DNA from 4 places in the Halomonas sp. JS92-SW72 genome. Region 3 is predicted to be linked to each of the others. Evidence: predicted binding sites of a transcription regulator. Region 3 holds the regulator's gene; each other region holds the start of a gene.

The links. Region 3 encodes FNR, which switches genes on or off when oxygen is low (the NO sensors DNR and NnrR bind a similar motif). Its sites were predicted from a motif close to TTGATNTANATCAA; they were not measured.
Region 1: a site for FNR is predicted at 5,367-5,380, ahead of D1793_RS06475 (ferredoxin reductase family protein). Genes of this name have one in related genera too.
Region 2: a site for FNR is predicted at 4,649-4,662, ahead of D1793_RS17525 (ribonucleoside triphosphate reductase). Genes of this name have one in related genera too.
Region 4: a site for FNR is predicted at 3,361-3,374, ahead of dsrO (sulfate reduction electron transfer complex DsrMKJOP subunit DsrO). Genes of this name have one in related genera too.

What each region holds. Positions count from the first base shown of each region.
Region 1 is NZ_CP032147.1:1,358,775-1,366,438, reverse strand. Features, by position in the region: gene D1793_RS06495 (5-(carboxyamino)imidazole ribonucleotide synthase) at 1-1,095, shown strand, start outside; gene D1793_RS06490 (PhoX family phosphatase) at 1,168-3,192, opposite strand; gene D1793_RS06485 (heme ABC transporter permease) at 3,353-3,904, opposite strand; gene D1793_RS06480 (ethylbenzene dehydrogenase-related protein) at 3,906-5,297, opposite strand; gene D1793_RS06475 (ferredoxin reductase family protein) at 5,465-6,757, shown strand; gene D1793_RS06470 (cytochrome b5-like heme/steroid binding domain-containing protein) at 6,760-7,608, shown strand; gene D1793_RS06465 (TraX family protein) at 7,616-7,664, opposite strand, start outside.
Region 2 is NZ_CP032147.1:3,718,985-3,726,648, reverse strand. Features, by position in the region: gene D1793_RS17550 (antibiotic biosynthesis monooxygenase) at 36-614, opposite strand; gene D1793_RS17545 (alpha/beta hydrolase) at 859-1,797, opposite strand; gene D1793_RS17540 (CHAD domain-containing protein) at 1,978-3,387, shown strand; gene D1793_RS17535 (SDR family oxidoreductase) at 3,427-4,290, opposite strand; gene D1793_RS17530 (DUF503 domain-containing protein) at 4,331-4,624, opposite strand; gene D1793_RS17525 (ribonucleoside triphosphate reductase) at 4,766-6,487, shown strand; gene nrdD (anaerobic ribonucleoside-triphosphate reductase) at 6,530-6,691, shown strand; gene D1793_RS17515 (anaerobic ribonucleoside-triphosphate reductase activating protein) at 6,755-7,480, shown strand; gene D1793_RS17510 (nuclease-related domain-containing protein) at 7,631-7,664, shown strand, end outside.
Region 3 is NZ_CP032147.1:2,060,598-2,068,261, forward strand. Features, by position in the region: gene D1793_RS09680 (FixH family protein) at 1-472, shown strand, start outside; gene D1793_RS09685 (heavy metal translocating P-type ATPase) at 503-2,989, shown strand; gene ccoS (cbb3-type cytochrome oxidase assembly protein CcoS) at 2,986-3,216, shown strand; gene D1793_RS09695 (sulfite exporter TauE/SafE family protein) at 3,216-3,914, shown strand; gene hemN (oxygen-independent coproporphyrinogen III oxidase) at 4,076-5,398, shown strand; gene fnr (fumarate/nitrate reduction transcriptional regulator Fnr) at 5,496-6,239, shown strand; gene ttcA (tRNA 2-thiocytidine(32) synthetase TtcA) at 6,353-7,285, opposite strand; gene D1793_RS09715 (3'-5' exonuclease) at 7,369-7,664, opposite strand, start outside.
Region 4 is NZ_CP032147.1:1,378,344-1,386,007, forward strand. Features, by position in the region: gene dctP (TRAP transporter substrate-binding protein DctP) at 1-826, shown strand, start outside; gene D1793_RS06550 (TRAP transporter small permease subunit) at 819-1,364, shown strand; gene D1793_RS06555 (TRAP transporter large permease subunit) at 1,426-2,745, shown strand; gene D1793_RS20015 (XRE family transcriptional regulator) at 2,902-3,180, shown strand; gene dsrO (sulfate reduction electron transfer complex DsrMKJOP subunit DsrO) at 3,470-4,249, shown strand; gene nrfD (NrfD/PsrC family molybdoenzyme membrane anchor subunit) at 4,230-5,447, shown strand; gene D1793_RS06575 (molybdopterin-dependent oxidoreductase) at 5,440-7,664, shown strand, end outside.

The DNA of each region.
Region 1 (7,664 bases), 700 kb from region 3:
CTCGGCCGCATGCTGGCCCTGGCCGGCTACCCGCTGGCCAACCGCTTCACCTTCCTCGATACCACCGGCCACCCCAGCGCCGGGATCGGGGAGGTCCTGATCCATACCGACCAGCACCATCTGCTCGATGACTTCCTGGCGAAGGTGGACCTCGTCACCTACGAGTTCGAGCACCTGCCGGTCTCCCTGGTCCAGGCCATCGAGGAGGTGAAGCCGGTCTATCCCTCCAGCGAGGCGATTCGCGTCTGCCAGAACCGCGCCGAGGAGAAGGCGCTGTTCGACCGCCTGGGCATTCCCACTCCCACCTACCGCCTGGTGGCGCACGCCGACGAGCTCGAGGCCGCGGCCCGGGAGCTCGGCTGCCCGGTGGTGGCCAAGTCGGTCACCGAGGGCTACGACGGCAAGGGCCAGGCGGTGATCCGCGACCCCGCCGAGGCGGCGGAAGCCTGGCGCGCCATCGGTCATCCCAGGCTGATCGTGGAGGCCTTCGTGGAGTTCGTGCGCGAGGTGTCGATCATCGCCGTGCGCGGCCGCGACGGTCAGGTGGTCTTCTACCCCATGGCCGAGAACCAGCACGTGGACGGCATCCTGCGCTACTCCGTGGCGCCCCTACCGGACCTGGACGACAGCGTCCAGCAGACCGCCGACGGCTACATCCGCGCGCTGCTCGACGAGCTCGACTACGTGGGGGTGCTGACTCTGGAGCTCTTCCAGTGCGCCGACGGCAGCCTGCTGGCCAACGAGATGGCCCCCCGGGTGCACAACTCCGGCCACTGGACCATGGACGGTGCGGTGACCAGCCAGTTCGAGAACCACCTGCGCGCCATCCAGGGCCTGCCGCTGGGCGACACCGCGGCGCGGATGCCCACCTGCATGGTCAACGTGATCGGTCGCGAGGGCGACCCGGCGGCGATCCTCGCCCTGCCGGACGCCCACCTGCACCGCTACGACAAGAGCGAGCGCCCCGGGCGCAAGCTGGCCCACGTCAACCTGGTGGCACCGACCCACGAGGCGCTGATGGCGCGGGTGCGCGCCTGCGCGGCCCTGCTGCCCGAGGCCCCCGAGCCCCGCTTCAGCTTCGAGCAGGCCGACTGAACGGCTCTCCCCATCGGTAACGCAAGCGGCCCCGCCATCTGGCGGGGCCGCTCGTTTCAGAACACTGGGCCGTCAGGCCCCGATGATGCCGCCGTCCTCCCGGGTAATGACCAGGGTCGCCGAGCGCGGGATGGCGCTGCCGCCGTCCGGCCAGTGGCTCACCAGCTCGCCCGCGGCGAAGGCCTCGGCTTCGGTGGTGGCGCCGGGGTGCTGGACGTTGACGAACATGGTGCGCTGGTCCGGGGTGGTCACCACGCCGGTGATCTCCTGGCCGACGGGTCCGGTGAGGAAGCGCCGGATCTCGCCGGTCTCGGGGTTGGCGGCCAGCATCTGGTTGTTGCCGAACACCTCGAAGATGCCGGTGTTCATCACCGACTCGCTGATGTCGGTCTGGATCCACACCCGGCGGTCGGCGTCGATCCAGAGGCCGTCGGGGCTGGCGAAGATGGCGTCCTGGTCCAGGGGCTCGCCGGCCAGGTCGCGGCTGCTGTCACCGTCCCCGGCCAGCACGAAGAGGTCCCAGGCGAAGCGGGTGCCGGCGTGGCTGCCCTCTTCCTGCCAGCGGATGATATGCCCGAAGTGGTTCTCGGCGCGGGGGTTGGCGGCGTCCTCGTCGCCCGCCTCGCGGCGAGTGTTGTTGGTCAGGGTGAAGTAGACCTGGCCGGTGGCCGGGTCCACCGCGCCCCACTCGGGGCGATCCATCTTGGTGGCGCCGGCCTGGTCGGCGGCGGCGCGGGTGTTGACCAGGATATCGGCCAGGTCCGCGAAGCCGTTCTCCGGGGTGAGGCCGTTCTCGCCGGGGGCCAGGGCCAGCCACTCGCCGCGGCCGTCCTCATGGAACCTGGCCACGTAGAGGGTGCCCTCGTCGAGCAGGGAGCCGTCGGCAGTGGCGGCGTGGTAGGGGCGGGCGGAGACGAACTTGTAGATGTACTCGAAGCGGGCGTCGTCGCCGGAGTAGGCCACCACCGGCTGGCCCTCCACCGCCGGGGCGAAGATCACCCCCTCGTGGGCGAAGCGGCCCAGGTGGGTGCGCTTGACAGGGGTTGCCGCCGGGTCCATGGGGTCGATCTCCACCATCCAGCCGAAGGCGTGGGGCTCGTTGCGGTAGTCCTCGGCGGGGGAGGCGCCGCGGCGGCTGGCGTCGAAGCGCACGTACTCGTCGGCGCCGCTCGCGGCCCGGTGCCACTGGTAGCGGCCGGTGTCGCGGGTCTGGATGCCGTAGCGGGCCTGGCGGCGATCGATCTCGGCGTCTGCGTTGGCGAAGTAGCCGGCCCAGTTCTCCTCGGCGGCCAGGTAGGTGTTCCAGGGGGTGACGCCGTGGGCGCAGTTGTTGAGGGTGCCGCGGGTCATGGTGCCGTCCGGGCTGTACTTCGTCACCAGATGCTCGGTGCCGGCCACGGGGCCGGCGAGGCGCATCGGGGTCAGGCCGGTGATGCGGCGGTTGCGGGCGTCCTCGACCACCTGCCACTGGCCGTCGCTGCCTTCGCGGATGCGCACCACGCTGACGCCGTGGGCGTTGAGCTCCTTGAGCACCTGATCGTCGTCGCGGCTGCCGTCGGCGTTCTGGGGGAAGCCGTTGCGGTCCAGCGCCAGGCCCGCGGCGGCGGCGTGCAGGAAGCGCGGCTCCACGTACTCGTGGTTCATCACCAGCAGGCCGTCCCTGGAGCTCCCCTCCAGCGGGAAGAAGTGCACGCCGTCGTGGTGGCTGCCCACCTGGTGGCCCTGGGCTTCGCCGCTGGCGTCAAGCGAGAAGGCCGGCATGTCGCCGCTGATCGGGGTGCCCCAGGGCAGGATGGCGCTGACCCGGTAGCCCTCCGGGACCACCACGCTGTCGGCGGCGCTGACCGGAATGGCCTTGAAGCCGAGGCTCGGCGCCGGGGCGCTGCCGCCGGTGGCGGCGAAGGCGCTGCCGAAGGGAAGCTGGGTGGCCATGGCGCCGGCCACGGCGGCGGCGAGGCTGCCGCGCAGCATGGCGCGGCGGCTGAGGCGCGCCTCGAGGATATCGCCGAAGTAGCCGTTGGCCGAGGGGTTACTCATGGGCTCGTCGCCGGCGGCGAGAACGGGGTCGACGTGGCCGGGGTGCTGGTGCTGGGTCATGGGGGCTCTCCACGGATGAGGTTGGGTATCTCGGTGGAAGAGCTTGCGCTGGCGGGGTTACATCAGCGTGTATGGATGAAGTCACTTCGGTGACAGGGGCACAAACGGCGAGGGCCCCGCCGAAGCGGGGCCCTGCCGGTGGGGGAAGGTGAGGCTGCTGTCAGCGGCGGCTGCGCTGGCCCAGGAGGCCGAGCATCGCGGCCGCGAGGCCGATGATCACCATCACGGCAACGACCCACAGCGGGCTGTAGAAGGTGGTGTAGATCTCCCAGCCGAGCAGGTCGATCAGCAGCGAGAAGGCGGTGGAGGAGCCCAGCAGGTGGCCGCCGAGGGTGCCGGCCGTGGCAAAGAAGAGGCCACCGATCAGCGCCAGGATCACCAGCGCCCAGCGGCGCGCACCGTCGAAGGCGGCCTCGCCGGCCTTCCACACCAGGGCGGTGAGCATGGCGAAGATGCCCAGTGACCAGAACGCCATCAGGATATGGTTGCGCGCCAGCGGGCTTGCCAGGTTGGCCTCCAGCGGCCAGATCAGGAAGCCGCTGACGATGCCGGCCAGGGCCCCCAGCAGGCTGAGCACCAGTACCGGCAGCAGGGCGGCGCGGCACAGCTCGGCCAGCCGGCCGGTCATCACGGCCCCGTAGAGGATCATCAGAGTGGCGAGTGCCCAGAAGGCCAGCGGGAAGTGGATAAGCATATGGTGTGTGGCGGCCATCTCAGCGACCTCCCTGGCGGATGCGGGTGAAGCTCGGCAGCAGGCCGAGGGTGACGCCGAGCATGGCCAGCAGCCCGGCAAGGAGGGTCAGGCGCCACTGGCGGATGATGGCGTCGTTGAACTCCATCTCCACCCCGTAGAGGGCGAGCTGCTTCTCGCTGTGGCGGGGCCGCACCGGCTTGCCTTCGGCGATCTGCTCGGCGCCGGCGTGAGCGCGGCTGACCAGCAGCGGCCAGTTGACCTGTCCAGGGTAGAAGAGCGTCACCTCCTTCCAGTCGTCGGACCACTCGGGGGTGCTGCCCTGAAGGCGGGTGGCGGTCAGGTCGGCGTCATCGCGTCCCAGGCCCAGGGAGTAGGGGTGGGAGACCTTGTGCCAGCGCCCGCCGGTGGCGTCGCGATGCACCGCGAAGGCCACCGAGTAGAGCCCCTGGTCGCGCAGGATCTTGTCGTCGAGCGGGCTGCCGGTGTCCAGCGCCCGGGCCAGGGTCACGTCCCAGTAGCCGTCGGCCCAGCGCCCCTCGCCGTGGACCCGGATGTCACCCCGGGAGCCGGTCGGCTGCTGCAGCAGGCGGTAGGGGATGGTATCGCCCTCCTGCCAGTCATGCTCAGGGTCGAAGGGCACCGCAAAGGTATCGGCCAGGTAGTAGAGGCTGTCGAAGTCCAGGGCCCCGGACTCGATGTCCTCCCAGCGCATGGCGACCTGGTCGGTGAGCTGCGGCGAGAACATCCACAGGGGCTCGCCGGCATCGCTATCCCAGTTGGTGGAGTAGGGGCTCTGGCCGGCGTCGCTGCTGCGTGCCTGGCCGACCCACTGGTCGTCGGAAACATCCAGCGGGTTGGAGCGTTGAGCGCGCCAGTGCCAGAGGTCGAGGAAGTAGCCGGCCTCGCGCTGGGCGTTGATCACCGCCGGGTCCTGGCGGCTAGCCCAGTCGCCGAGGTCCATGCGGGTCGCCGGCAGCGACTTGGTGACCTCCTCGGGTGCCTCGTCGGTGAAGCCGGCGGCACCGGCGCCCACGGTGAGGTAGCCGCCGTAGCGGCCGAACTGCGGCACGCTGCCGTCGTCCATCAGCATCGTGACGCGGTCCTCGTGGAGGCCGTCGGGTTCGGAACCCGGCACGGCCCGGCCCTTGCGGACCCACTGGTCGCCCTGGCGCACCAGCACGTCGTGATGGATGCCGGGGCGTTCGGCCGGCCAGCGATAGCGGAAGAAGACCTCGTTCTCGCTGTAGGCGGCCTGCACCTGCAGTGGCATGGTCAGTTCCGCGGGAATCGAGATGTTGCGGTCGGGATCGTTCTCGACCACCCCGGTGCCCTGGGTGACCCAGGCCAGCCCGAGGGCAATCGGCAGCCCGAGGACCATCCAGGGACCTGCGCCCTTGTTGTGACTTGCCATATGAACTCCTGGTTCAGGGAATCGTATTGCTATTGTTCGTTCAGCGTGGACCCTGAGGGGAATACTGCCCTGACATGGATCAAGCCTTTAGCGGCGAGGCACGATGATGCTTGAAGGTTGACGCCGATCGACGACACTGACAGGCAGTCGGTGAAAGGGGAGGGAGCATGCGACGACGGCTGAAAACGGGCGATATCGTGCTGATCGCGGCACTGCTGCTGCCGCTTGCGGTGGCGCTGCCGCGGCTGGGTGGGCTCGCCGGCCCGCCCGAGCTGTGGCTCACCTGGGTGGGGAAGGTGACCGGCATCCTGGGGCTCGCCATGATGCTGCTGGCCGGGGCGGTGAGCTGCCGGGTGCCGGGCTTCGATCGTCCCTTCGGGGGGCTGGTGCGGCTCTGGCACCTGCATCACTGGCTGGGCTTTGCCGCCTTTATCCTGGTGATGGTTCACGCCCTGGCGCTGGGGTTCGCCGCGGTGCCGGCCTCCCTGGATGCCGCCGTGGCGACCCTCTTTCCGCCACTCTCTCATGGGGCCATCTGGCTCGGCTGGCTGGCCTGGGCGGCGCTGGTGGTGTTCCTGGCGCCCACCTTCGACTTCTTCGGCCAGCCCCACTACCAGCGCTGGAAGCGCCTGCATCTGGTCTCCGCGGCGGCGCTGCTGCTGGGTCTCTGGCACGCCCTGCTGCTGGCCGGCGAGGCCTGGCCCTGGTGGCTGCTCGGCATCGCCGGGCTCGGCGCCATCGCCTGGCGCAAGGGCGCGGCGCCGGCTCGTCGCCACCCCTATCGCGTCGAGGAGGTGGTGCCCCTGGCCCGGGGCGTGGTGGAACTGGTGCTGCGCCCCGAGGGCCGCGGGATTCGCCACGAGGCGGGGCAGTTCGTCTACCTCTCGCCGCTGGACGAGGCGCTGGTCGCCGGGCGTGGCGAGGAGCACCCCTACACCATCGCCTCGGCGCCCGCGGATGCGCGCCTGCGTATCGGCATCAAGGACCTGGGCGACGCCACCCATGCCCTGCAGACGGTGACGCCCGAGACCCGGGTGCTGATCGAGGGCCCCTACGGGGAGTTCTTCGGGCGGCGCTTCCCCGAGCGCGACATGCTCTGGCTGGGGGGCGGCATCGGCATCACCCCCTTCGTGGGCGGCGCTCGTGACCTGGCCTCCGGTGCCGAGGTGGCGGGGCGGGCCCAGCTGATCTATCTGGCCAATGACGCGACCCGGGCCTACTACCGGGAGGAACTCGAGGCGATTGCCGAGCGGGTCGAGGGGTTCACCTTCACCCGACACTACTTCCGGGAGCACGGGCGCATGACAGAAGCCTTCCTGCGCGAGCACTGTCCGGACTTCACCGAGCGGGAGATCTACCTCTGCGGCCCGCCGGCCATGAACGCCCACCTGCAGCGGCTGCTGGCCGGGCAGGGGGTGCCCGCCTCACGTATCCACAGCGAGGTCTTCGACTTCCTATGAGCATGAACAAGATTGCCTACTCCGCCTTCATCGCCTTCGTGGCGAGCCTGGCCACCCTGGTCTCGATCCAGGCGCTCTCGAGCAGCGAGCGCGATGTGTCCGACGACGACGCCCTGGACTCCATCACCCTTGAGGAGCTCGCCGAGCACGACGGCGCCGAGAGCTGCTGGAAGGCCATCCACGGCCGGGTCTACGACATCACCGACTACGTGCCCGACCACCCGACCGACGAGGCGGTGATTCTCGAGTGGTGCGGACGTGAGTCCACCGAGGGGTGGGACAACAAGCGCCCCGGCGTACCCCATAGCCCGCGGGCCGAGGCGATGCTCGAGGCGTACCTGATCGGGCGCCTGGTGGACGAGGCGGGCGAGCCGGTCGAACCCGAGGCGGCGGGCCAGGCCCAGGAGGGCGAGGCGGCGGCAGGTGAAGCCGACAGCGACCAGGCGCGACTCTCCCCCGCCGAGGACGAGCGGCTGCACCGGGCCCTGCTGGGGCTGCCGCTGGATGGGCGCTACCGTGGCGTGTTCGGCGACGGCGGCGAGATGCAGGTCAACGTCCAGTTTGACCTGCGCGATGGCCGGCTCTCCAACATCGGCTATCGCCACCTGGCCTATCGCGGCGTCGACTACCGCCGGCTGGACGAGGACGATGACCTCTACCCGGTATGGGAGCAGCACCAGCAGCTCGCCGAGGCCCTCGAGGGCCAGCCGCTGACCGCCATCTTCGCCCTCTACGAGCCCGAACGGCTGGCCGAGGACATCGACGGCTACAGCGGCGCCACCCTGCGCGGCAACAAGGTCCACTCCGCCTTCCGCGACGCCTTGAATCGCGGCGTCTACAGCTGGCCCTGAGACCGGGTCAGCCGAGCCCGCCGGCTAGCCACAGCCACAGTGCGATCAGCGCGAAG
Region 2 (7,664 bases), 1.7 Mb from region 3:
GCGCACCAGGCGTGTTCGGCAAGTGTGGCGGGGCCTCACGCCCCGCGCTGGTGCATCCGCCGGTTCAGACGCGCCAGAATGGAGACCTCGCCGCGCAGCCAGGGGCCGAGCAGGCGCATGGAGAGCGGGATGAACAGGAACACCATCACCGGGGTGAGCGCGAGGGTGCTGATCAGCACCTTGGGCAGCATCGGCAGCCCCGCCAGCAGCCCGCCGAACAGCGCCTGAAACAGCAGCGAGACCGGGAAGAAGGCGAGCCAGATGGCAATGGCCTGCTTCCAGCGCGGCGGCGTCTGGCCGGTGGCGTCCTGGAACCAGCCGTCCAGCCCGGTGGCGCGATGCTCCTGGGGAGCGACGAAGAGCCCCTCGCCGCGGGCCAGCCAGGCGCGGCGCGAGGCGGAGTGTTCCCAGGCCGCCAGGGTATCGGCATCGCGGAAGCGGAAGATGATCTGGTACTCGTCGTCACCGGGCGGCGGGGCCAGCACGCCGGAGCCCAGGTAGCCGCTGAAGTCGGCGGCCAGCGCGCGGCCTTCCTCCAGCCAGGCGGTGAAATCGGTGTAGCGGCCGCGGGAGACGCGTCGGGCCACCATCAGGGTCAGGGGGGCAGGGGACATGGTGTATCTCCTTGATCGGGGCGCCGGGGTAGGGCGCCGAATCGCACTCGGGCCGGGTAGGCCCTCGTGAGCGTTCATGCAGCAACTATTCAAAGCAAGAAGTATACCATGCCGTCCGTGCCTGGCGGGGAGATCAGCTTTTCAGGGTTGGGATTCTGGTCGTTTTTGCTGCCATGTGCCGAGATGGCTGGGATGATCTTTCTGGTTGGCCGGGGCCTGGCAGCATCGGATTCGAGCAGCGGCATCATGGTGGTGTGCCGATCACTCGTTCCAGCTCACGGTTGAAGGCCTCCGGCTTGGCCATATGCAGGAAGTGATCGGCCTCTTCCATGATCACGGCCTCGAACTCCGGCAACAGCTGCCGGTTGGCGTCGACGTCGGTTGGCCACAGGTCGGCATTGATCGCCACCACCGGTATCGTCAGCTCCTCGAAATGCCTTGTCGCTTCACCATCGGCATGCCGTGACAGCATGTCTTCCATGGCGCTGATAGCCACCTCGGGCGGTGCGGCCGCCATGTCATGCATTACCCACTCGCGCAGCTTGGCATCGGTGCTATCGATGAACATCGACGCCACGAACTGGCGTGCGGCAGAGGCAAAGTCATCCTGAAGCGGTTCCAGCAGCTCGTCGCGCTGCTCCTGGCTGATCTCCGCGGCCATGTCGTGGAAGGTGTCGACGCCGATGATGCCGATGACGCGTTCCGGCGCCAGGCGTGCCGCTTCCACGCTGACCGGCCCGCCCATGGAGTGTCCGACAAGGATCGCTTGCGCTACGTCCAGGTCCTCCAACACCGCCTTCACGTCCTCTCCGAAGGCTGGCAGGGTGTAGGCGTCACGCCCCAGGCCAGAGTGGCCGTGCCCGGCAAGATCGACCGTCACCACGCGATGGCGCTGCGAAAAATGCGGCACTTGCCCGCGCCAGTAGCGGCCATCGCCGCTCCAGCCATGGATGAAGACCAGCGTCGGCTCGCCGCTGCCCTGCACCTCGTAGGCAATAGGTACGCCGTCCGCCGAGTCGGCCATGCGTGGCCAGTTGACCTCGGTGGCCAGCACCGGGCTGACAAGTGCCAACAGCAGCAGGCCCAGGTAACGCACACCCCGCAACGCACATCCCTTCATGATGCCCTCCGTCGAGTCTGACGTGACTGATGCAGCATAGACGAGACCGGCGTGTCGTTTCACCGAGTCCGGGCCCGGCCCAGAGAGACAGGGAAGCTCTCGCTGCTGGATGCTCTTTGCGGACATTCACCGTCTGCCGGTGGCGCTCTCGCCGGCGATGGTCATGTCCCTCGCGCTCCAGCGACTGAGCGCGTCGCGGCCGGAGGACTAAGCTAAAAGGGATTTCACACGGCGGAGTCCCCCATGCTGGAGCTCTATCTGCTGCGTCATGCCAAGGCGAAACGCGGGGGCAGCGAGCTGCCCGACGCTGATCGGCCCCTGAGCCAGCGAGGCCGGCGCCAGGCGGCGGCCATGGCGCCGGCGCTGATGCGCTGGAGGGCGTTCGAGGGCGAGGTGTTCTCGAGCCCCGCCCGGCGCACCCGGGAGACCCTCGAGGCGATGGCCGCGGCGCTGCCCGAGGGCACCCTGGGCTCGGTGGCCCGCTTCGACGAGGCGCTCTACACCTTCGACGGTGAGGCGCTGCGCGACTGGCTGCAGACGTTACCCGAGGGCAACCGGCGGGTGCTGGTGGTGGGTCACAACCCGGTGCTGCTGGAGTTGGCCCGCTGGCTCAGCCCCGTGGCGCCCGATTCCCTTCCCACCGGCGGACTGCTGCACCTCAGCCTGCCCGGCGAGACCTGGCAGGCGCTTGCGAGGCACACCGCCGAGCGACTGGCGAGCCTGACACCGGAGCAGGCCAGCCATGTGCTCTTCCAGCGCCGGGCGCCGGCGCCGCCGGAGCTGCGCAAGGCCGACCTGGCCGGCCGCCTCCACGAGCAGCTCGGCCATCTCTATCGTCTGGTTCGGGCGCTGGAGCCCGGCGTGATGGCCGGCATCGATCCCGAGTTCCTGCACCAGTACCGCGTCAACCTGCGCCGCAGCCGGGCGATCGGCGAGGCCGTGCTGGCCACCGTCCGGCAAGCCGGGAGCGGGAAGGCGCCCGGGCTGAAGAAGCGGCTGAAGACGCTCAAGCAGCGTGCCCAGGCCACCAGTGACCTGCGCGATCTCGATGTCTTCCTGGCGAGCCTGGCGCAGGCGCCGCCGCCGCTTCAGGCGAGCACTCGACGGGCGCTTCACGCCTGGCTGCACGAGCGGGCCCGGGAACAGCACGAACGCCTCTGCCGGCAGCTGGGCCAGCCCGACTACGCTGCCGACATGCAGGCCTGGCAGGCGTTCCTCGACGGCGACGGCTTTCGGCAGGCGCTTGCCCGGCTCTCTGCGGCGCGGGTCGCGGCGGTGCTGGACGAGCGCATCGCAGGCCACGATAGCGACCTGGCCGCCCTCACGCCTGACGCCCCCGACGAGGCCTTCCACGACCTGCGCAAGGCGGTGAAGCGCATCCGCTACCTGGCCGAACTGGATCCGACGCGCCACCGCCGCTTCCTCAAGGGGCTCAAGCAGCGCCAGACCCTGCTCGGCGAGTTTCAGGACCTTTGCACCCGCAAGGCCTGGAGCGTGGCCTTCTTCGCCAGCGCCCCTTCTCTCGCCAGCGATGGGGCGCTGGAGGACGAAAGGAGCGCCTGGCGTGAGGGACTCGCCAAAGAGAAGCTGGCGCTGCGCACGCAGATCATGGCGCTGGCGCCGCTCTGCGAGTCAGGGCCTGCTGCCCGCTGAGCTCAGCGCTGGCGGCACTCGTGCGGGTGCGCCCCTCGGCTACTCCCGCTCGTCCCGGGTCGAACGCAGCAGCACCCGGTCCATGCCCCGGGTGCTCAGCACCCGCTTCAGGGCGGCGAAGAGGTGGGTGGGCAGGGTGACCGCATAGCGGGGCCTGGGGCGCGGGTGCTCCAGGGCGTGGATCAGCTTGGCCACCACCGCCTCCGGGCCCAGGGTGAAGGCGGCCTTGCCCTCGGTGCTGGCCAGCCGCGCCTCCACCTTGCGGTAGGTCTCGGCATGGGCGCTGCGCTCGGTATCGATATGGGTCCGGAAGGCGCGGTGGGCGTTCTCGCGAAAGCGGCTGGTGATGGGGCCGGGCTGGATCAGGCTGACGTGGATGCCGCTGCCCGAAAGCTCCTGGCGCAGGGTATCGGTGAGCCCCTCCAGGGCGAACTTGGAGCAGATGTAGGCGCCGCGGTAGGGCAGGGCGGCGAACCCCAGCACCGAGCTGTTCTGCACGATGCGCCCGTGCCCCTGGGCGCGCATCATCGGCAGCACCCGGGTGGTGAGCTCGTGGGTGCCGAGCAGGTTGGTCTCGAGCTGCTGCCTCAGAGTCTCCCGGGAGAGATCCTCCACAGCCCCGGGCTGGCCGTAGGCGCCGTTGTTGAAGAGCGCCGTCAGCCGCCCGCCGGTGCGCTCCGCGATATCGGCCACCGCCGCCTCGATGGAGGCGCTGCTGTCCAGGTCCAGCGCTAGTGCCTCCAGGCCCTCCTCCTTCAGCCGGGCCACGTCCGCCTCCTTTCTTGCGGTGGCAAACACCCGCCAGCCCCGAGCCGCCATGGCGTGGGCCGCGGCGTGGCCGATCCCGCTGGAGCAGCCGGTGATCAGCAGGCTGCGCGTCTTATCCGGGCGTGCATCCGTCATTCGTCTCTCCTGTTCTGGTTCAGGCGCTCGATGGCCGGCCTCACGGGCCGCCCTGCAGCATCTCCCGGGTCGCCTCCATCACCCGGCCATCCACGGTGCGCTGGACCTTGTCCTCGATCTCGCCGAGCAGCGCCTCCACCTTGGGACCTTCGTTGGCCACCGCCACGAAGGTCCATTCGCTCGCCTCCAGCCGGTCGTGTTCGCCGCTCTCGCAGACCGCCACCGCCGGGTTGCGCCCGAAGCGCTCGTGCAGGCCGCCCATGCGCTGGCGCTTCTCCTTCAGCGAGCGGCAGCCGGGCAGCGAGATGTGCAGCGTGAGAATCCCCATGTGCATGCTGATCCCTCCTTCGCCCTTTTCCTGACCTGGATCATTTCCCCGTCTCGCCCGGGTGTCTACCCTTCTCTGGCACAACATATGGTGCCTGATAGAAGAAAGGGCACCATATATAGATAATCGGCCAGTGAGGGAACACCCATGCAACGCCAGCCGACCGGCGCCGTCAACGTCGCTTCGACGGTCAACGAATACCTGCAGCGCGCTGACTGGCGCGTCAACGCCAACGCCAACCAGGGCTACTCCCTGGGCGGGCTGATCCTCAACGCCTCGGGCAAGCTGATCGCCAACTACTGGCTGGACGAAGTCTATCCCGCCGCGGTAGGCGAGGCCCACCGGGAGGGCGACCTGCATATCCACGACCTGGACATGCTCAGCGGCTACTGCGCCGGCTGGTCGCTGCGCCAGCTGCTGATCGAGGGCTTCAACGGCGTGCCGGGTCGGGCGGAGAGCGCGCCGCCCCGGCACCTCACCAGCGCCTTGGGGCAGATGGTCAACTTCCTCGGCACCCTGCAGAACGAGTGGGCCGGCGCCCAGGCGTTCAGCTCCTTCGATACCTATCTGGCCCCCTTCGTGCGCCGTGACGCCCTCGACTACCCGGCGGTGAAGCAGGCGGTGCAGGAGTTCATCTACAACCTCAACGTGCCGTCGCGCTGGGGCAGCCAGACCCCCTTCACCAACCTCACCTTCGACTGGACCTGCCCGGCGGACCTGCGCGACCAGGTGCCGATCATCGGCGGCGCGGAGCAGCCCTTCACCTACGGCGAGCTGCAGGCCGAGATGGACCTGCTCAACCGCGCCTACCTGGAGGTGATGGAGGAGGGCGACTGCCAGGGGCGGGTGTTCACCTTCCCAATCCCCACCTACAACATCACCCCGGACTTCCCCTGGGAGAGCGACAACGCCGAGCGGCTCTTCGCGCTCACTGCCAAGTACGGGCTGCCCTACTTCCAGAACTTCCTCAACTCGGACCTGGAGCCGCACATGGTGCGCTCCATGTGCTGTCGGCTGCAGCTCGACCTCACCGAGCTGCTCAAGCGCGGCAACGGCCTGTTCGGCAGCGCCGAGCAGACCGGCTCGCTCGGCGTGGTGACCATCAACTGCGCGCGCCTGGGCTATCGCTTCGCCGGCGACCGCACGGGGCTCTTCCAGGAGCTGGACCGGCTGCTCGCGCTCGGCCGCGACAGCCTGGAGATCAAGCGCGGCTGCATCCAGGGCTGGATGGACGACGGCCTCTACCCCTACAGCCGCCGCTACCTCGGCACCCTGCGCAACCACTTCTCCACCCTAGGGGTGAACGGCCTCAACGAGATGGTGCGCAACTTCTTCGAGGACCGTTTCGATATCGCCAACCCCGAGGGGCAGCAGCTGGCCATCGAGCTGCTGGAGCACGTGCGCGAGCGGATGCGTGAGTTCCAGGCGGCCACCGGCCACCTCTACAATCTGGAGGCGACCCCGGCGGAGGGCACCACCTACCGCTTCGCCAAGGAGGACCAGAAGCGCTACCCCGACATCCTCCAGGCGGGCACGCCGGACTCTCCCTACTACACCAACTCCAGCCAGCTGCCGGTGGGCTATACCGACGACCCCTTCGAGGCGCTGCTGCACCAGGACCCGCTGCAGACCCGCTACACCGGCGGCACCGTGCTGCACCTCTACATGGGGGAGCGGCTCTCCTCACCGGCGGCCTGCCGCAAGCTGGTGCAGAGCGCGCTCTCCCGCTTCCGCCTGCCCTATATCACCGTGACGCCGACCTTCTCGATTTGCCCGGTGCACGGCTACCTGGCCGGCGAACATGAGTTCTGCCCGAAGTGCGATGACGCCCTTCTGGCAAAGCATGCTCGGGCCGACGCCATGGCCTGAGGCCTTTCCCCGCAATACCACCAACCTGAAAAGGAGTATCCCATGCGTCATAGCGTCGAGAGCCTGCCCACCGAAGCGCGCCAGCGCTGCGAGGTCTGGACCCGAGTGATGGGCTATCACCGCCCCGTCAGCCAGTTCAACCGCGGCAAGCAGTCCGAGCACCGCGAGCGCCGCCACTTCAGCGAGCAGGCCGCCACCCCCTGACCCACCGCCACGCCGAGCGCCCCCATTCCAGAGCGACAGGGGGCGCTCGGCCGGATGACCGCCATGCCCCATCCCGAATTTAACCGGCCACGGCTGCCCGTGGCCGGCCTCACCCCCATGACCACCCTGGACTACCCGGGCCACCTGGCCTGCGTGGTGTTTCTGCAGGGATGCCCGCTGCGTTGCGGCTACTGCCACAACCCCGGGATGCTCGCGCCCCGCCGTGCCGCGCCCGGCGAATGGGCCGAGGTGGAAGCCTTCCTGGCCAGGCGCCAGGGGCTGCTCGATGGCATCGTCTTCAGCGGCGGCGAGCCCACCCTGCATGCCGACCTGCCCGTCGCCGCCGCCCGGGCGCAAGCGCTCGGCTTCAAGGTGGGGCTGCATACCGCCGGGGTCTACCCGCGGCGCCTGGCCGAGACGCTGCCGCACCTGGCGTGGGTGGGGCTCGATGTGAAGGGCCCGGCGGCGTGCTTCGACGCCATCGTCGGCTGCCCCGGCCTGGCCGCCGCCCACGCCGAGAGCCTCGAGCTGCTCTCGAGAAGCGGCGTCGCCTTCGAGTGCCGCACCACCGTTCACTGGCGCGATCTCGACCTGGAGAGCCTGCGCCGCCTGGCCCTCGACCTCGCCGAATGGGGCGTAACCCGTTACGCCCTGCAGGTGGCCCGCCCCGGCCGCTGCCTCGATCCCGCCTACGCCCGCCCGGTGCCCAGCGCCCCGACCCTCGGCGAGCTCGAAGCGCTGGTGGAGACCCTGGCGCCGGCCTTCGAGCGTATTGAACTGAGGACGTAAGCCAAAGACGACACTGCCTTGTAAGCCATTGCCCACTGGTGCTCAGGCGGCTTAGGTGTCAGGCTGCTAGGTTACAGAATGTTGCCGGCACGCCGCCATGTGAAGAGCGGACGGCCAGGCAGCCAGTGAAAGACGCGTAGGGAACCACTGATGATCCTCAAGGAAAAGGATGCCTACAGCGGCA
Region 3 (7,664 bases):
CGGCCTCCTGTTCACCTCGATCACCGCCAGCAGCACCCTGGCGGTGCTGGCCGTGCGGAGCGCCGACGGCATGGTGCAGGAGGACTACTACGAACATGGCCGCGCCATCAACATGGTGCTGGCCAAGCAGGAGCGCGCCGCCGAACTGGGGCTCTCTGCCAGCCTGCGCATCGACCCGCTCACCAGCGACGTGGTCGTCGACCTGGAGGGCGGCAACGGCTTCCCCGAGAGGCTCGACTTCGAGCTGATCTTCCCCACCCAGGACGATCGCGACATCGAGCTTACCCTGGAGCACGTGCGCGACGGTCGCTACCTGGGCCAGGCCCCCGACAACCTGCGCTACCGCTGGTACCTGCAGCTGCAGCCCCAGGACGACGATCCCGAATGGCGCCTGGTGGGCGAGGCACGCTTCCCCGAGGAGGAGGCCGTGCGCCTGACGCCCGGCCGGGCCGCACCCGACGGCGACGCCTGACATGCCTGAGCGGCAAGGTATCCTGCGCCCATGAGTGACGCCGTCGCTGTCGGCTCGGCGGAGTGCTACCACTGCGGCAGCCGGGTTCCCCCCGGCGCCCCCTGGTCGATCACCCTCGATGACACCCGCCAGCCACTCTGCTGCCCCGGCTGCGAGGCGGTGGCCCACGCCATCGTCGATGGCGGCCTGGCGAGCTACTACCGCTTCCGCACCGAGCTGCCGGAACGCCCCGACGAGCGCGACGCCGTGCGCGCCGAGACCTGGGCGGTGTTCGACGATCCGGGGCTGCAGCGCCAGTTCGTCCACGCGGAGGGCGACGACAGCGGCCGGGTGCACGCCACCCTGGCGGTGGACGGCATCACCTGTGCCGCCTGCGCCTGGCTGATCGAGCACCGCCTCAATGCCCTGCCCGGCGTCGCCTCCAGCGCCGTCAACCTGACCCACCACCGTGTGCGGGTGAGCTGGGACCCCGAGGCGGTCAAGCTGTCGCGCCTGCTGGCCGAGATGGCCGCCATCGGCTACCAGGCCCAGCCCTACGAGCCGGACGAGGCCCAGGCGCGCCTGCAGCATGAGGAGCGCATGAACGTGCGCCGGCTGATCATCGCCGCGGTGGGCATGGCCCAGGTGATGATGTTCTCCATCCCCATCTACGTGGCCGGCCCCGAGGGCATCAGCGAGGACTTCCACGCCCTCTTCCACTGGCTCTCCTTCGCCCTGACCACCCCGGTGGTGTTCTTCTCGGCGGCGCCCTTCTTCCGCAACGCCGTGCGCGACCTGCGCACCCGGGTGCTGGGCATGGACGTGCCGGTCTCCCTGGCCATCGGCTTCGCCTACGCCGCCAGCGGCTTTGCGGTGATCACCGGCAAGGGCGAGGTCTACTTCGACTCGGCGGCAATGTTCACCTTCTTCCTGCTCTTCGGGCGCTACGTGGAGGCCCGCGCCCGACGCCGCAGCGGCCACAGCGGCAACGCCATGGCCGGCGCCCTGCCACTCTCGGCCATTCGCCTCACCGACGAGGGGGAGGAGCGCATCCTGCCGGCCAGCGAACTGGCTGCCGGCGACCGCGTGCTGGTCAAGCCCGGCCACGGCGTGCCCGCCGACGGGGTGATCGAGGACGGCGAATCGAGCCTCGACGAGTCCATGCTCACCGGCGAGTACCTGCCGGTCACCCGCCGTCTCGGCGACACCGTCACCGGCGGCAGCCAGAACATCGAGAGCCCCCTGGTGGTGCGCGTCACCCACGCCGGGCGCGACGCCCGCGTCGCTGGCATCGTCGACCTCACCGACCGCGCCTTCGCCAGCCGCCCGCGCCTGGCGCAGATGGCGGCGCGCATGGCCCACCTCTTCGTGCTGCGCCTGCTGGTGGTCACCGCCGTCGTCACCATCACCTGGTGGTTCATCGACCCGGCGCGCATGCCCTGGATCATGCTCTCGGTGCTGGTGGTCACCTGCCCCTGCGCCCTGGCCCTGGCCACCCCCACCGCGCTCACCGCCGGCCACGGCCAGCTGCGCCGCCGTGGCGTGCTGGTGACCCGCGCCGATGCCATCGAGGCGCTCTCCCAGATCGACCGGGTGATCCTCGACAAGACCGGCACCCTGACCAGCGGCCAGATGACGCTGGTGGAGACGCGACCCCTGGGTGGGCTCGACGCCGCGCGGGCGCGCACCCTGGCGGCCGCCCTGGAGGCGCGCTCCGAGCACCCCATCGCCCGGGCCTTCCATCCCTACCGGCTGGCCACGGTGCACGCCTCCGAGGTGGCCAGCCGCACCGGCCAGGGCCTCGAGGGCACCCTCGACGGCCGCCGCTGGCGGCTCGGCAAGGCCGAGTTCGCCGTCCCGGACGCGACGCCCGCAGCACCCGGCGAGGGGCAGTGGCTGCTGCTCGCCGAGGAGGGCGAGCCACGGGCCTGGTTCGCCCTGCAGGACAGGATCCGCGAGGATGCCGCCGACACCGTGGCAGCGCTCAAGATGCTGGGCCTTGAGGTCGAGCTGCTCTCCGGCGACACTCCAGAAGCCGCCGGCGACCTCGCCCGGCGCCTCGACATCCCCACCTGGCGCGGCGGCGCCAGCCCCGAGGCGAAGCTTGAGCGTATCCGCGAGTGCCAGGCTGCGGGCGAGAAGGTCGCCATGGTCGGGGACGGCATCAACGACGTGCCGGTGCTGGCCGGTGCCGACGTGGCCATCGCCATGAACGGCGCCACCGACCTGGCACGCACCAGCGCCGATGCCATCCTGCTCAGCCCGCGCCTGTCACGCATCGCCGAGGCGGTCGAGATCAGCCGCGCCACCCGCCGGGTGATGCGCCAGAACATGATCTGGTCGGTGTGCTACAACTTCACCGCCATGCCCATCGCCGCCGTGGGGCTGGTGCCCCCCTGGCTGGCCGCCATGGGCATGTCGGCCAGCTCCCTGGTGGTGGTGGGCAACGCCCTGCGCCTCAACCGTTTCCACAGCCGCGCCATGCCCTCCGCCCCGCTGCCGACGCCATCCCCTGAACCGAGCCGGGTGACCCCATGAGCATTCTCTATCTGCTGATCCCACTGTCGCTGACCCTGCTGGGTCTGGCCGTCTGGGCCTTCTTCTGGGCGGTCAAGCACGACCAGTTCGAGGATCTGGAGGGCCCCGCCCATCGCATCCTCTTCGACGAGGACGAGAACGACCTCCCCCCCGAGGAGCGCCAGCGCCGCCGCGAGGCCCGCGAGCGCGCCGCGCAGGAGCGTCGCGACGCCGACCCGGAGCCCTGATGGATCCCACCGGACTCGGCCTACCGCCCCTCGTAGCGGCCTTCGTCTTCGGCCTGCTGGGAGGTGCCCACTGCATCGGCATGTGCGGCGGCATCATGAGTGCCCTGACCTTCGCCGTGCCCCCCAGCATGCGTTCCCCTGCCCGCCTCGCGGGCCTGCTGCTGGGCTACAACCTGGGGCGCATGGTGAGCTACATGGTGGCCGGCGCCCTGGTCGCCGCCCTCGGCACCCTGCTCAGCCTCACCCCCGGCATGCGCATCGCCCTGCAGGGCCTTGCCGCCGTCATGCTGATCCTGATGGCACTCTATATCGCCGACTGGTGGAAGGGGCTGCTGCGGGTCGAGGCGCTCGGCAGGCGCCTGTGGCGCCACCTGGAGCCGGTGGGCCGGCGGCTGATGCCGGTGGTGAGGGTGCCCCAGGCCGTGGCGCTCGGCGCGGTATGGGGCTGGCTGCCCTGCGGGCTGGTCTACTCGATGCTGGCCTGGAGCCTGGCCATGGCCGACCCGCTCAAGGGGGCCGCCCTGATGGGCGCCTTCGGCCTCGGCACCCTGCCGGCGCTGCTCGCCACCGGCCTGGCGGCGCACCAGTTGGGGGGGCTGATTCGTCACCGGGCCACCCGCAGCATCGCCGCGCTGTCGATCATCGCCTTCGCCCTGTGGCAGCTGTGGCTGATGCTGCCCGCTCAGGGTCACGGCTGATTCGGCACTATTCCACGCCGGATTGACGCAGCTCAACGCCGCCGGCGCCAAGCCGCCCTAGCATGGAGAGCACATCCATAGCCGGGAGCGCCGTCATGCCCGTTCAGGCGAAACGCAACGATCGCGCCGGGCCATCCTGGACTGCCGGAAGCAGGCCCTCGATGCAGTACCATGACCACGACGGATCGCACTATCTGACCTACCCCGACGCCGCCCGCCTGGCGACGGGGGACGGCCCCGCGGCGCTGACCCGGGCCCTGGTCGAGCGCTCCCCCGATGCGCCGCTGGCGCTGCACGTGCGCCTGCCCTTCTGCCGGCAGGCGTGCCGCTTCTGCGCCTCCCAGCGGGTGCCCTCACGGGACAGCCGCCAGGCCGAGCCCTACCTCACGCGGCTCGACCGCGAGATGGTGCTGGTGAGCCGACTGCTGGGCCGCCTCCCGGCCGTGCAACGCCTGCACTGGGGTGGCGGCGCCCCCGCCTTCCTCTCCCTGGACCAGATGGGCGACCTGTTCGACCGCCTCGACGCCCGCTTCGGGCTGTCCGGCGCCCGGGGTCGCGACTTCAGCATCGAGATCGACCCCCGCGAGGCCGATGTCTTCACCCTGCGCCACCTGCAGGCGCTGGGCTTCAACCGCCTGAGCCTCGGCGTCCAGGAGCTCGACCTGCGCGTCCAGAAGGCGATCAACCGGGTCCAACCCCGGGTGCTGACCGAGTCCCTGGTGGACGAGGCCGAACGCCTCGGCTTCCACTCCCTCAACCTGGACCTGATCGTGGGCCTGCCGCTGCAGACCCCCCACGGCTTCGGGGAGACCCTCGAGCAGGTGATCGCCATGACCCCGGCGCGCATCACCCTGCGCCGCTACGCCCACCTGCCGGAGCGCTACCGTCCCCAGCGCGAGATCGACGCCGAGGACTTGCCCGACACCGCCACCCGCCTGGCGATCCTCGAGGCGGCTCGCGAGCGGCTGGATGACGCCGGCTACGTGCACATCGGGCTCGGCCAGTTTGCCCGCCCCGATGACAGCCTGGCCCAGGCCCTGGGGGAGGGCCGCCTGGCCCGCGATCTGCAGGGCTACACCCACTACCCGCCCGGCGACCAGCTCGGCCTCGGGGTCGCCGCCCTCAGCCGGGTCGGCGATACCCTGGCCCGCAACGCCCTGAGCCTGGCCGACTACGAGACGGCGCTGGACGCCAGCCAGCTGCCCGCCAGCGCCGCCTACCGGCTGGACGCGGCCGAACGCCTGCGCCGGGATGCCATCGAGACGCTCGCCTGTCGCCGCGAGCTGGACCTGGCCGCACTCTCGCAGGCCCATGGGCTCGACGCCGGCGCGGCCCTGGCCGGTGCCCTCGAGCGCCTCGCCCCCTTCTGCCGGGCGGGGCTGCTCGAGCGCCACGGCGAGCGCCTGCGGGTAACCCCCGACGGGCTCTGGGGCCTGACCCACCTGCTCGCCGCCTTCGACCCCGAGGCCACCCCGGTGGCGTGAGCCGGGCCGGACGGGCCTACCTCCTTGGAGGTGGTTTGCCCTGTCCGAAGTTTCCTCCATAATGGTCGACATGATCATGATCAAGGAGGGGGCGGCCATGCCCGATAGCCTGACCGGAAGGCGGCGCTCTGTACTGCACGAGACTCGCTGCCAGACCTGCAGCCTGAGTTCGCTCTGCCTGCCGCTGGCCCTCGAGGTTCAGGACATGGACCAGTTCGACGCCATCATCCGCCGGCGCGCGCCCCTCAAGAAGGGCGAGACCCTGTTCCGCCAGGACAGCCCCTTCACCAGCGTCTATGCGGTGCGCTCGGGCAGCCTCAAGCAGGTGACCACCGAGGGCAGCGGCGACGACCAGCTGACCAACTTCTACCTGCCCAGCGAGCTGGTGGGGCTGGACGGCATCGACGAGGAGCAGTATCCCGGCACCGTGGTGGCCCTGGAGACCACCACCGTGTGCGAGATCCCCTTCGATCGCCTGGACCAGCTGTCGGAGTCCCTCCCCGAACTGCGCGGCCAGCTCTATCGCAGCATGAGCAAGGAGCTGCGCGACGACCGCCGCATGATGCGCCTGCTCTCTCGCAAGACCGCCGACCAGCGCCTGGCCAGCTTCTTCACCAGCCTCTCCGACCGCTTCCGCCGGCGCGGCTACTCCCCCTACAGCTTCCGGCTCTCCATGTCCCGGGCCGATATCGGCAACTACCTCGGCCTGGCGGTGGAGACCGTCAGCCGCATCCTCGGCCGCTTCCAGAGCCAGGGCCTGGTGGAGGTCTCGGGCCGCGAGGTGCATATCCTCGACCTGGAGTCGCTGATCCAGGTCGCCGAGGAGGAAGGGGCCAAGTAGCACCGGGCCGCCTGGCCTCCCCCCTGACGCAGAAACCCCCATCGGGCGAGTGCCCGATGGGGGTTTCTGGTTTTCGAGCCATGAGTTCCCGAGCCCTGGCGCCGGCGCCAGGGCTACTCGTTCAGCAGTTCGATGCGGCTGGCCTGCCGCCGCGCCTGTGTCTCCTCGAGCCCGGCGAAGTCGAACAGCTCGCGGTCGGCCAGCTGCGACGGCGCCACGTTGGTCACCGCCTTGAACATGCTCTCCAGGCGCCCGGGGTGCTTCTTCTCCCATTCGGCGAGCATCTCCTTGACCACCTGGCGCTGCAGGTTGGGCTGGGAACCGCACAGGTTGCAGGGGATGATCGGGAACGCCATCAGCCGGGCAAACTCGGCGATATCCGCCTCGCGGCAGTAGGCCAGCGGGCGGATCAGGATGTTCTTGCCGTCGTCGGAGAGCAGCTTGGGGGGCATGGCCTTGAGGCTGCCGCCGAAGAAGAGGTTGAGGAACAGCGTCTCGAGGATGTCCTCGCGATGGTGGCCCAGGGCGATCTTGGTGGCGCCGATCTCCTCGGCGAAGCCGTAGAGGGAGCCGCGGCGCAGCCGCGAGCAGAGCGCGCAGGTGGTCTTGCCTTCCGGCGTCTTCTCCTTGACCACCGAGTAGGTGTCGCGCTCGAGGATATGGTACTCGACGCCGATGGACTCGAGGTACTCGGGCAGCACCTGCTCGGGGAAACCGGGCTGCTTCTGGTCGAGGTTGACCGCCACCAGCGAGAAGTCGATCGGGGCGTTGCGCTGCAGGCTGCGCAGGATCGAGAGCAGGGTGTAGCTGTCCTTGCCGCCGGAGAGGCAGACCATCACCCGGTCGCCCTCGTGGATCATGCCGTAGTCGATGATGGCGTTGCCGACCTGGCGGCGCAGGCGCTTCTGGAGCTTGTTGAACTCGCGCCTGCCCCGGGCATCCAGGGCATCGAGGAGCGGCGAGGGGGCCTCCTGCTGCGGGGAGCCCCCCGCGGCGGGGGCCTCGGCGTCGGTGTCGCGGGGGTCGAAGATCACGGCGTCTTGCATGTCGGTCGGCGCTGCCAGTGCGGGCAAAAATGACGGGCGCCCATCCTACCATCGCCGGCGACGTCAGGCGACGCCGTCACGCCTCAGGCGTCGCCCCGCAGGGCGCTGGTCTCGCGCTCCAGGCGCAGGAAGATCAGCGCCGTGGTCACCGCATCCCCCAGCGCCGTATGGCGCCCCATCACCGGCACGTCCAGCAGCTCGGCCACCTTCTCGAAGCGCGGCGCCGACTCCACCTCGGGGTGGCGGCGGCGCAGGCGGCGCAGATAGTGCTGGGCCACGTCGATGGTGGCGTTGGGCAGCTCGAAGCCGACGCGCGGGCGCAGCTCGCGATTGAGGATCGCCAGGTCGAAGTCCAGGTGCCAGCCCACCAGCGGGCGAT
Region 4 (7,664 bases), 680 kb from region 3:
CTTCCGCGGCGGCGAGCTGGTCGACAGCGACCAGTTCGTGGATGCCGTGGCCCGCGGCACCATCGACATCGCCCACGGCGTCGGCAGCTACTGGCCGGGCCGCGTGGGCATCGGCACCATCGAGGGCGGCCTGCCGGGCGCCTGGGTCTCCGCCGACGAGGCCCGCGACATCTTCGCCAACCAGGGGCTGGACGAGCTGATCGCCGAGGCCTACGAGGAGCAGGGGGTCAAGCTGATCGGCCGCGGCTTCGGCAGCGACTATGGCCTGCTCACCCGCGAACCGGTCACCAGCCTCGATGACCTGCGCTCCATGCGCATCCGCGCCACCAGCTCCATCGCCACCGTGCTGGAACAGTTCGATGTCCCCACCGTCTTCCTGCCCGGCCAGGAGCTCTACGTGGCGCTCTCCACCGGCGTGATCGACGGCGCCGTCTATGGCGGCCCGGTGGAGTACGAGCAGCTCAAGCTGCACGAGGTGGCCAAGCACTACACCGACATCAACCTGCTCAACCCGGGCTGGACCGAGAACGCGCTGATCAACCCGCGCACCTGGGAGCGCATGAGCGAGGAGCAGCAGACGATCCTGACCGAGGCGCTCGACCAGTACCTGCTCGACGTTCATCAGTGGCTGGAAGAGGGCAACCGCGCCGTGATCGAGGCGGGCGAGCTCTTCGAGGTCGCCGAGCTGCCGGAAGAGGATTCCCGCCGCCTGGCCGAGGCCGCCCTGCCCATCTGGGAAGCCGAGGCGGAGAAGTCCGAGCGCAACGCCCGCGCCGTGGAGATCCTGATCAACAACGCCATCGAACAGGGACGGATCAGTGAGTAATGTCACCCGCTATCTGAGGGTGCAGGATGGCCTTTCCGACTGGGTCGGGAGGGTCGTCTCCTGGCTGACGCTGGGGATCATCGGCGTGCTGCTGTTCGAGGTGGTGGCACGCTACCTGCTCAACGCCCCCACCGTGTGGGGGCACGAGCTCTCCACCATGTTCTTCGGCGCGCTGAGCATCCTCGCCGGCAGCTACACCCTCCGCCACCAGGGCCACGTCCGCAGCGATGTCGTCTACCGGCTGCTGCCGCCCCGGGGCCAGGCCTTCTGCGACGTGGTGATCTTCGTGCTCGCGCTGGTGGTGCTGGCCGTGGTCTTCCGCATGGCGGTGGACTTCGCCTGGCACGCCTGGCGCATCGGCGAGTTCTCCAACCGCAGCGTCTGGCGCCCGCCGCTCTGGCCGATCAAGGCCACCATCCCGCTCGCCGTGGGGCTGCTGATGCTGCAGTGCCTGGCCGAGCTGGTACGCGGCGTGCTGCGCCTGGCCGGCGTCACCTACGACGACCCCCGCGACGACCTCGACGACAGCAACCCCTGACCCTGCGCCCGGGGCGGCTGCGTGCTCGGCCCCGAGGACACTTCATGACAAGAGCGTTCCTATGGCTGAACTCGAGCCCCTGACAATTACCGCCATCATGTTCTTCTCCATGCTGGTGCTCATGGCGATGGGGGCCCCCCTGGCTCTGGCGCTGATGATCTCCGGCATGGGCAGCGCCTACCTCATGTTCGGTCCCGGCGGCCTGGACCTGCTGCTGGCCTCCGCCTACAGCGCCATGGACAACTTCCTGCTGGTCTCCCTGCCGCTGTTCATCTTCATGGGCCTGGTGCTCGAGAGGTCGGGCATCACCGACGACCTCTTCGAGATGATCCACAAGTGGATGGGCGGCATCCCCGGCGGCCTCGGCGTGGGCACGGTGCTGATCTGCGCGCTGATCGCCGCCATGGCCGGCGTCTCCGGCGCCGCCACGGTGAGCCTCGGCATCATCGCCCTGCCCGCCATGCTCAAGCGCGGCTACCACAAGCGCCTGGTCACCGGCACCATCATGGCCGGCGGCGCCCTGGGCTTCCTGATTCCGCCCAGCGTGCTGATGATCGTCTACGCCTTCCTGGCCCGGGAGTCGGTGGGCAAGCTGTTCGCCGCGGGCCTGATGCCCGGGCTGATGCTGGCCGGCATCTACATGGCCTACGTGCTCATCCGCTGCCGGCTCAACCCGGCGCTGGGCCCCGCCACGCCCCCCGAGGAGCGCTTCACGACACGAGAAAAGCTGCAGTCCCTGCGCCACGTCGTGGCCCCCGGGCTGCTGGTGGTCACGGTGCTCGGCTGCATCATCGGTGGGGTGACCTCCCCCTCCGAGGCCTCCGCCGTCGGCGCCGCCGGTGCCCTGGTGCTCACCGCCCTGCGCGGCCGGCTCGACTGGAAGCTGCTGCGCTACGTGATGCTCAGCACCACCAGGATCACCGGCATGCTGATCTGGATCGCCATCGCCGCGGTCTTCTTCAGCCGCATCTACATGGGCCTGGGCGCCGGTATGGTGATCAGCGACCTGATCTACGACTTCTCGCTGTCGCCCTACACCGTGATCCTCTTCATGCTGCTCAGCTTCTTCCTGCTGGGCATGTTCCTGGACGACTTCGCGATCCTCTTCATCACCGTGCCGCTCTATGTCCCCATCGTGCGCGAGCTCGGCTTCGACACCACCTGGTTCGCGGTGCTGTTCATCCTCAGCATGCAGTCCGCCTACCTGACGCCCCCCTTCGGCTACAACCTCTTCTACATGCGGTCGGTGGCGCCGAAGTCGATCACCATCGTCGACATCTACCGCTCCGCCCTCCCCTTCGTGGGCCTGCAGATCCTCGGCCTGGCGCTGATCGTGGCCTTCCCGGGCATCGCCCTGTGGCTGCCCAACCTGCTCTTCTAGCGCCACCTCCGGCACCATCGCGGGGGCCTGCCCGGTCCCCGCCCTTTGCCTCACGCGGCGTCTTCGTCCTGCCACCAAAGCATCATCGAATCGACACTGGCAAAATCGCCGAAGAGACCCCATAGTGTGCTTGTCGCAATCGCCCACTGGAGCATCATGAGTACTGCACGTCACACCCAAGCCGCGGACCAACTCGACCCCCCGCGAAGTAGCCCTGACCTCGACGTCAGGGACCTGGAAAAACGTACACGCCTCATGCGCATCGTGACTCGGCTGATCGCCGTCTCCGACCTCGGCTGCCGAGAGATCGCCCGCCGTGCCGGCCTGCCGGCCCAGAAGGTCAGCGATCTGCTCTCCGGCCGTCTGGAGCATCTCTCCGTCGAGGAGCTGCAGATTCTCTACCGCACCATCGACCCGGAGCCGACGGCCCACTGACGCCGCCGCACCCCCATCTCCTATCACGCCCTGCCGGGTCACCGGCGGGGCGTGATGCGTTGCGAGCCTCAGGAACACTTTCTGCTCTTTTTCCGCCTCGCTTTTTCTTCCCTGCTTTCCCTTGCCTGCCAGCCACTTGCGCCAACATTACGCCAGCATTAAGAGCATGCTAATGATCTCTTGATGCATATCAAGCCCCTCGACCTTGGTCGCAGGTAGGCTTTCCGGTGTCACCCTCTTATCCCGCCGCGGGGCGATCCCCCGCGGCACCCAGGCCACCGGAGGCGCCATGGACCACCTTCGCCGCTCCCTTCTCGGCCAGCTCGCTCGCCTCAGCGCGGGTGCCGCCCTGATACCGCTCTCGAGCGTTGCCAGCGCCGGCATCAACAGCCAGCCGCCCCGCCGAGAAGGCGACCCCACCAAGCGTTACGGCATGCTCATCGACCTGCGCCAGTGCATCGGCTGCCAGGCCTGCACCGTGTCGTGCCATATCGAGAATGACGCCCCCCTGGGCAAGTTCCGCACCACCGTCTCCCAGTACGAGGTGGAGCATCAGGAGAGCGGCGAGCTTGCCACCTTCATGCTGCCGCGCCTGTGCAACCACTGCGAGAACCCGCCCTGCGTGCCGGTCTGCCCGGTCCAGGCGACCTACCAGCAGCAGGACGGCATCGTGGTGGTGGACAGCGACCGCTGCGTGGGCTGCGCCTACTGCGTCAACGCCTGCCCCTACGACGCCCGCTTCATCAACGACCGGACCCAGACCGCCGACAAGTGCACCTTCTGCGCCCACCGCCTGGAAGCCGGCCTGCTGCCGGCCTGCGTGGAGAGCTGTGTGGGCGGCGCACGGATCATCGGCGACATGCGCGACCCGGAAAGCAAGATCAGCCGCATGATCAATGATCACCGCGACGCGCTGATGGTGCTGCAGCCTGAAAAGAACACCCTGCCCCAGGTCTTCTACCTCGGCATGGACGAGCGCTTCATCACGCGCCCGCTCGCCGAGCCGGTGGCCCTGGAAGTCCTCGACCCCCACGGCAAGGAGATGGGTTATGAATTCCATGGCCATTGAGCTGCTCGCGCCCCGCTACGCCATCGCCTGGTACCCCTGGGCGGTGCAGTACTTCTTTTTGATCGCGCTCTCCTACGCCACCCTGTGGCTGGCGGCCCCGGCGCTGGTGTTCGGCAAGCAGCGCTGGCTACCCACCGCGCGCCTGGCCATGCTGGCCTGCCTGACCACCACCCTGGTGGCCCCGGTGGCGCTGCTCGCCGACCTGCACCAGCCGCTGCGCTTCTGGCACTTCTACGCCTACGCCACCTCGAGCTCCTGGATGTCCATCGGCAGCCTGCTGCTGCCGCTCTACGTGGTGGGCGTGCTGCTGCTCGCCTGGCTGGCCTGGCGCCCGGCGCTGCAGGCCAACCGCCAGGCGCCCGGCCTGGCCGGCCTCGCCGCCCGCCTGCTGGCGTTCGGTGCCGCCCCTACCCCGCGCGCGGCGCTGGTGCTGGTGGGCCTGGGCACCCTGGCCCTCTCCACCGGCATCATGCTCTATACCGGCGCCGAGCTTGCCGTGGTCAAGGCGCGCCCGCTGTGGAACACCGTCTGGCTGCCGCCGATGCTGGTCGCCACCGGCTTTATCGCCGCCGCCGGCCTGACCCTGGTGCTCAACCGGGTCAGCGGCCTGCGTGACCAGGCCACCATCGGCCAGATGCTCAGGGTGCTGCTGGGCGCCTGTCTGGTGGCGGGCCTGGTCGCCGGCAGCTGGTTCCTGGACGGCATCAACGCCAACGTCGGCTCGGTGGCCGCGGCGCTCGACTCGGTGCGCGCAAGCCCCTCCTGGCGCAGCACTGCCCTCTGGGGTGGCCTGACCGGGGTGGCCCTGTTCGGCGCCGTGCTCACCCTGCTCACCCGCCCCGCCGCCCGCCGCCCGGCCCTCTTCGCCTGGGCCTGGGTGCTGGGCCTGGTGGCCATCCACATGGGCTGGATGTTCCGCTGGGTAGTGCTGATGGACGTGCAGCACGTGGCCCGCAACAGCGCCGGCTTCCACCACTACGGCATCCCCGCCGGCTCCTCCGGCATCCTCGGCATCGTCGGCACCTTCGGCCTGTGGCTTGCCGCGGCTCTGGTGATCGACCTGCTGATCCCCTGGCGCCAGGCGCGCCAGGGCGGCAGCGCCGCCGACGTCTCGCTCTCGGACAGCTCAGACAGCAACGCACAGTCCGACGCCCAACGCGCTGCTCATAACATGGAAGGAGCCCCCCGCCATGGCTAAGTCCCCCGTCGACACCTCACGCCGCCGCTTCATGAAGGGTGCCGTCGCCGCCGGCGGTGCCGCCACCTTCGTTGCCGGCTACTCCGACCCCCTGGCCAAGATGGCCAAGGGCGTGACCGGCAGCGCCGGCGAGACGCCGAAGCACCCGATCCACGGCAACTCCCTGGCGCCGGAGTACCGGGTCGACCTCGACAGCGGCGAGCTCACCCTCAACCCGGACCAGCGCACCGCCTTCACCATCTGCTACGGCTGCACCACCCAGTGCGGCGTGAGGGTACGCGTCGACAACGAGAGCGACCGGGTGCTGCGCGTCTCCGGCAACCCCTACCACCCGCTCTCCGCCGACGACCACCTGCCCATGCGCACCCCGGTGGCCGAGGCGCTGCGCCACGTCAGCGCCTACGGCGGCCAGGGCCAGGTCAACCGCTCCACCGCCTGCGCCCGCGGCAACGCCATGATGAGCCAGCTGGAGAGCCCCTTCCGCATCGACCACTGCCTCAAGCGGGTGGGCGAGCGCGGCGAGCGCCAGTGGCAGAAGATCTCCTTCGAGCAGCTGATCGAGGAGATCTGCGAGGGCGGCGACCTGTTCGGCGAGGGCCACGTGGACGGCCTGCGCGCCATCCACGACCACGACACCCTGATCGACCCGGAGAACCCGGAGTACGGCCCGAAGGCCAATCAGCTGATGGTGATGGAGGCCACCGACTACGGCCGCTCCGAGCTGCTCAAGCGCTTCACGCTGAACGGCTTCGCCACCCGCAACTACGGCCACCACGGCTCCTACTGCGGCCTGGCCTTCCGCATGGGCTCCGGGGCGGTGATGAACGACCTGGGCGCCAACGCCCACGTCAAGCCGGACATCCAGAACGCCAGTTTCATCATGTACATCGGCACCGCGCCGAGCCAGGCGGGCAACCCCTTCAAGCGCCAGGGCCGGCTGATCGCCAAGGCGCGCGCCGAGGGCACCCTGGAGTACGTGGTGGTGGACCCGGCGCTGAACGCCGCCGCCTCCCACGCCGCCGACCACAACCGCTGGGTGCCGATCCGCCCCGGCACCGACAGCGCCTTCGCCATGGCCATCATCCAGTGGCTGCTGGACAACGAGGGCTATGCCCGGGCGTTCCTCGAGCTGCCCGGCAAGGCTGCCGCGGACGCCGCCGGCGAGGCCACCCACTCCAACGCCACCCACCTGGTGATCGACACCCAGGACCACCCCCGCCGCGGCCACTTCCTGATGGCCAGCGACCTGGGCCTGGCCGAGGCCGGAAGCGACGCCGATGCCCCCCTGGTGGTGGTCGACGGCGAGCTCATTCACGGCGAGGAGGCGATGGCCGCCGAGCTCTTCGTGGACCGCGAGGTAGACCTCGCCGACGGGAGCGCCGTGCGCGTGAAGAGCAGCATCACCCTGCTGCGCGAATCGGCCAACGAGTTTGAGCTGGCCACCTACGCCGAGCACTGCGGCATCCCCGAGGCCACCATCGTCGACCTGGCCAGCCGATACGCCAGCCACGGCCGCCGCGCTGTGGTCAACTGCCACGGCGGCATGATGTCCGGCAACGGCTTCTACGCCGCCTTCGCCGTGCAGATGCTCAACCTGCTGGCCGGCAACTACAACATGAAGGGCGGCAGCGCCGTGGGCGGCGGCCAGTTCAACGGCTTCAGCCAGGGCCCCCGCTACGACCTGGTGGACTTCCCCGGCAAGCGCGGTCCCCAGGGGGTCTTCCTCTCCCGTTCGCGCTTCCCCTACGAGCGCTCCTCGGAGTACCGCCGCAAGGTCGAGGCCGGCGAGAACCCCTACCCGGCCAAGGCGCCGTGGCGCTCCTTCGCCCCGCCCACCCTCACCGAGCACCTGCCCTCGGCGCTGGACGGCTACCCCTACCCGATCAAGGCGCTGATCGGCTGCATGGCCAACCCCATCTACGGCCAGGCCGGGCTCGAGGCGATGATCGCCGACAAGCTCAAGGACCCGAAGCGCCTGGGGCTCTTCGTGGCCGTGGACGGCTTCATCAACGAGACCAACCGCTACGCCGACTACATCGTGCCCGACTCGGTGATGTACGAGGTGTGGGGCTTCACCGGCGCCTGGAAGGGGGCGCTGGGCCGCCTGACCACCGCCTGCTGGCCGGTGGTGGAACCGCGTCAGCAGAAGACCGCCGAGGGCGAGCCGGTGTGCCAGGACAGCTTCTTCATCGCCGTGGCCAAGCGCCTGGGCCTCGC